One region of the Citrobacter tructae genome, then DNA from elsewhere that is predicted to be linked to it. Evidence: predicted binding sites of a transcription regulator. Region 1 holds the regulator's gene; the other holds the start of a gene.
The links. The regulator PurR, encoded in region 1, represses purine synthesis genes. The targets are predictions, from matches to a motif close to CANGCAAACGTTTGCNTG.
Positions count from the first base shown of each region.

Region 1 (2,474 bases):
ATATGGGGATGTTGAGCTGGAATTGCGTGGTAGCGAGCCATCATCCGTTGGCGTCGATGCCCGGGCCGCTCAGCGACGACACGTTGCGCAACTGGCCGTCGCTGGTGCGTGAAGATACTTCGCGCACGCTGCCAAAGCGCATCACCTGGCTGCTGGATAACCAAAAGCGGGTGGTAGTGCCCGACTGGGAGTCATCCGCTACCTGTTTATCGGCGGGGCTATGTGTGGGGATGGTGCCGACGCATTTTTCTAAACCGTGGATCGACAGCGGTAAATGGGTCGCGCTACAGCTTGAGAATCCCTTTCCTGATGCCGCTTGTTGCCTGACCTGGCAGCAGAATGATACCTCGCCTGCGCTGGGCTGGCTGCTGGACTATTTAGGGGACAGCGAAACGCTGAATAAAGAGTGGTTGCGGGAGCCAGAATAAGGCCCCCGCGCAACAGATTAACGACGGTAATCGCGGAACGGGCCGTCTGCAACGGAGCGACGTTCTACCAGGCGCGGATGCACCTCAATTGACTGCGACACTTCGCGCTTATTCACGATACGGTCTAACAGCATGTTAAAGGCTGTTTCACCGAGGGAATCCTTCGGCTGGTGAATAGTGGTTAATGCCGGAGTGAAGAACCGGGCATTACGCACGTTGTCATAACCAATCAGCGACACATCCTGCGGGACGCGTAAGCCCATCTCGTCCGCGGCGCAGAGCGCGCCCATCGCCATGATATCGCCACCACAGAAAACGGCGGTCGGGCGATGTGACTGGGAGAGGATCTGCTGCATGGCGCGATACCCGGATTCAGGCTCAAAATCACCCTGAACAATCCAGTTCTCAGGGACTTTAATCAGCGCTTCTTCCATCGCTTTCATAAAACCAGCCAGACGACCGGCTCCGGTGTTGCGCTCCATAGGACCTGGGATCACGCCAATCTCGCGATGACCGCGCTCAACCAGATAACGACCTGCCATATAGCCGCCTTCAAAGGCGTTATCAATGACCGTATCGGTAAAGTCGGCTTTGGCTTCGCCCCAGTCCATTACCACCATCGGAATATGGCGATACTCTTCGAGCATGGAAAGTAGCGACTCAGGATATTCTGAACACATCACCAGCAGGCCATCCACGCGCTTTTGCGCCATCATGGAGAGATAGGCCTGTTGTTTTTCGAGGCTGTTCCACGCGTTTCCCAGAATCAGGGTGTAGCCTTTCTGGAAACAGTTCTTCTCAACAGCTTCGATAATTTCCGCAAAATAGGCAGCTTCGCTGCTGGTCGCCAGCAAGCCGATTGATTTGGTGTGATTCACCTTCAGGCTGCGCGCTACTGCGCTTGGGGAGTAATGTAACTCTTTAATCGCTGCCCAAACGGCATTGCGCGTCTCTTCCGCGACAAAGCGTGTTTTGTTAATTACGTGTGATACGGTTGTAGTGGAAACGTTTGCTCGCTTCGCCACATCTTTAATTGTTGCCATTACATCTCACTCCAGACCATATCCTAAGCTCCTGAGAATACTCCAGGTAAACGTTTGCCTTACACACCCTTCGCGCAACATCAGGGTTGCGGTACGCCAAGGAAAACGACACGGAACGTCAGGAAGGGGTCAATGGCCGGTACGCTAATTAAGTAAGCGTGGAATTTTGTCTGATCTTAACGAAAAGGGGAAGAGTTAAAAGCAGTTATCAATATAAATCGTGAGAGATTTTTGCTTTCAAGTGTGTAAAAATGCGCAATATCACTTTTTGTGTGGGAATAAAAAGGAGAAAACTTGATGAGCACCGATCTGAAATTTTCGTTAGTCACTACCATTATTGTTCTGGGTTTGATCGTCGCGGGTGGCCTGACCGCAGCGCTGCATTGATTTCCCCGAGGGAGTTAGCTCTCCCTCATCTTTTCCGCTTACTCTTCCTTTTCTATTGTTTGCAAATAAGCAAAAGTCTTTTGCAATTTTGTTAACTTTATTAATTTTGCGATCAGTGTCATGCTTTTGACTCTTAATTTATGTCGTGCCACGGCTCGACGTTACGGAGTCGCGGTATGAAAATCAATTATCCTTTACTAGCGTTGGCAATTGGGGCGTTTGGCATTGGCACGACCGAATTTTCGCCAATGGGATTGTTGCCCGTCATTGCTAAAGGTGTCGATGTCTCGATTCCGGCGGCAGGCATGTTAATAAGTGCCTATGCGGTAGGGGTAATGGTCGGCGCACCGCTAATGACCTTGCTGCTTTCTCACCGTGCGCGCCGTAAGGCGCTTATTTTTCTGATGGCGATTTTTACGCTGGGCAACGTGCTGTCGGCAATATCGCCGGATTACACCACCCTGATGTTATCGCGTATTTTGACCAGTCTTAACCATGGTGCTTTTTTTGGCCTCGGCTCGGTAGTGGCTGCAAGCGTGGTGCCAAAGCACAAACAGGCTAGCGCCGTTGCTACCATGTTTATGGGGTTAACCATCGCCAATATTGGCGGCGTTCC
Region 1 is NZ_CP038469.1:806,556-809,029, forward strand. It holds gene punR (DNA-binding transcriptional activator PunR) at 1-428, shown strand, start outside; gene purR (HTH-type transcriptional repressor PurR) at 446-1,471, opposite strand; gene cydH (cytochrome bd-I accessory subunit CydH) at 1,769-1,858, shown strand; gene E4Z61_RS04420 (MFS transporter) at 2,035-2,474, shown strand, end outside.

Region 2 (2,474 bases), 960 kb from region 1:
TTTGCTTTAATGCGTTCGATAGTGGCTTCATCATTGATGTTGTCCAGAATGTCACACATCCAGCCAGCCAGCTCTTTCACTTCTGCTTCTTTGAAGCCGCGACGGGTCACAGCCGGAGAACCGATACGAATACCGGAAGTCACAAACGGGCTCTTCGGATCGTTCGGTACGCTGTTTTTGTTAACAGTGATGTTCGCACGGCCCAGCGCTGCATCCGCTTCTTTACCGGTCAGGTTTTTGTCGACCAGATCCAGCAGGAACAGGTGGTTTTCAGTCCCGCCAGAAACCACTTTGTAACCGCGGTTCAGGAACACTTCAACCATCGCTTTGGCGTTTTTCGCAACCTGCTGCTGATAAACTTTGAACTCTGGCTCCATCGCTTCTTTCAGCGCTACCGCTTTCGCCGCGATCACGTGCATCAGCGGGCCGCCCTGCGCGCTTGGGAATACGGCGGAGTTCAGTTTTTTGTACAGCTCTTCGCTACCGTCTTTCGCCAGGATCAGGCCGCCGCGCGGACCCGCCAGGGTTTTGTGGGTAGTGGTAGTAACAACGTGAGCATGTGGTACCGGGTTTGGGTACACGCCAGCGGCGATAAGACCGGCAACGTGCGCCATGTCTACGAACAGGTATGCGCCGATGCTGTCGGCGATTTCACGCATTTTTGCCCAGTCAACCACGCCGGAGTAGGCAGAGAACCCACCGATAATCATCTTCGGTTTGTGGGCCTGAGCCTGCTTAGCCATGTCTTCGTAGTCAATTTTACCGGATTCATCGATACCATAAGGAACGATGTTGTACAGTTTGCCGGAGAAGTTTACCGGGGAACCGTGAGTCAGGTGACCACCTTGCGCCAGGTTCATACCCAGAACGGTATCGCCCGGCTGCAGCAGCGCGGTGTAGACCGCAAAGTTAGCCTGAGAACCGGAGTGCGGCTGGACGTTAGCGTAGTCTGCGCCAAACAGCTCTTTCGCGCGGTCAATCGCCAGTTGCTCAACGATATCCACGTATTCACAACCGCCGTAGTAGCGCTTGCCCGGATAACCTTCAGCGTATTTGTTGGTCAGCTGAGAACCCTGCGCCTGCATTACGCGCGGGCTGGTGTAGTTTTCGGAGGCGATCAGTTCGATGTGCTCTTCCTGACGTACTTTTTCCTGCTCCATAGCCTGCCACAGTTCGGCATCATAATCGGCAATGTTCATTTCACGCTTTAACATCCGCATCTCCTGACTCAGCTAACGATAAATTTTTTGGCCTTATAAAGGCGGTCCGTAGGACAACGGGCAACAGTATAACCGAATCATTCCTCGATAACAGGTCTTGACAAAGGATTTTACGCAAACGATTACCTCCACAGCACACAAGGCTTTGGAGAATAAAGAGATGGCGAATTTCAACGGATTTCTTTTCAGGTTTGTGATGCAGATTTTTCACGTTGTAACCTTTACAACGCAAAGTTACAAAGAACCATTTACAATGCAGGGGTATTTTTTATAAGATGTATTTGACATACATCATTAAAGTCTCAGATATAAGGAAGACCGTATGCTTGACGCACAAACCATCGCTACAGTGAAAGCCACCATTCCCCTGCTGGTCGAAACCGGTCCGAAGCTGACCGCCCATTTCTACGATCGCATGTTTACGCATAACCCAGAACTCAAAGAAATTTTCAACATGAGTAACCAGCGTAATGGCGATCAGCGTGAAGCGTTGTTTAACGCCATCGCCGCGTACGCCAGCAATATCGAAAACCTGGCGGCGCTGTTGCCTGCGGTCGAGAAAATTGCCCAGAAGCATACCAGCTTCCAGATTCAGCCCGAACAGTACAACATCGTCGGCGGCCACCTGCTGGCAACGCTGGACGAGATGTTCAGCCCGGGCCAGGAAGTGCTGGACGCCTGGGGCAAAGCGTATGGCGTGCTGGCAAACGTCTTCATCAACCGTGAAGCGCAGATTTACAGCGAGAACGCCAACAAAAATGGCGGCTGGGAAGGCACTCGTCCTTTCCGCATCGTGGCAAAAACACCGCAAAGTCGCGCGATCACCAGCTTTGAGTTCGAACCCGTCGACGGCGGCGCGGTGGCTGAATACCATCCGGGACAATATCTGGGCGTCTGGCTGAAACCGGAAGGCTTCCTGCATCAGGAAATTCGTCAGTACTCTCTGACCCGCAAACCGAATGGCAAAGGCTACCGTATTGCCGTTAAGCGCGAAGACGGTGGTCAGGTTTCAAGCTGGTTGCACAACCACGCGAATGTCGGTGACGTTGTTCACCTGGCCGCACCGGCGGGCGATTTCTTTATGGACGTCGCGACCGATACCCCAGTGTCACTGATTTCCGCAGGCGTGGGTCAGACGCCGATGCTGGCGATGCTGGATACGCTGGCGAAAGCCAACCACACGGCGCAGGTTAACTGGTTCCATGCGGCAGAAAACGGCGATGTGCATGCCTTTGCCGATGAAGTCAACGAACT
Region 2 is NZ_CP038469.1:4,691,080-4,693,553, reverse strand. It holds gene glyA (serine hydroxymethyltransferase) at 1-1,214, opposite strand, end outside; gene hmpA (NO-inducible flavohemoprotein) at 1,543-2,474, shown strand, end outside.
Region 2: a site for PurR is predicted at 1,332-1,349, ahead of glyA (serine hydroxymethyltransferase). Genes of this name have one in related genera too.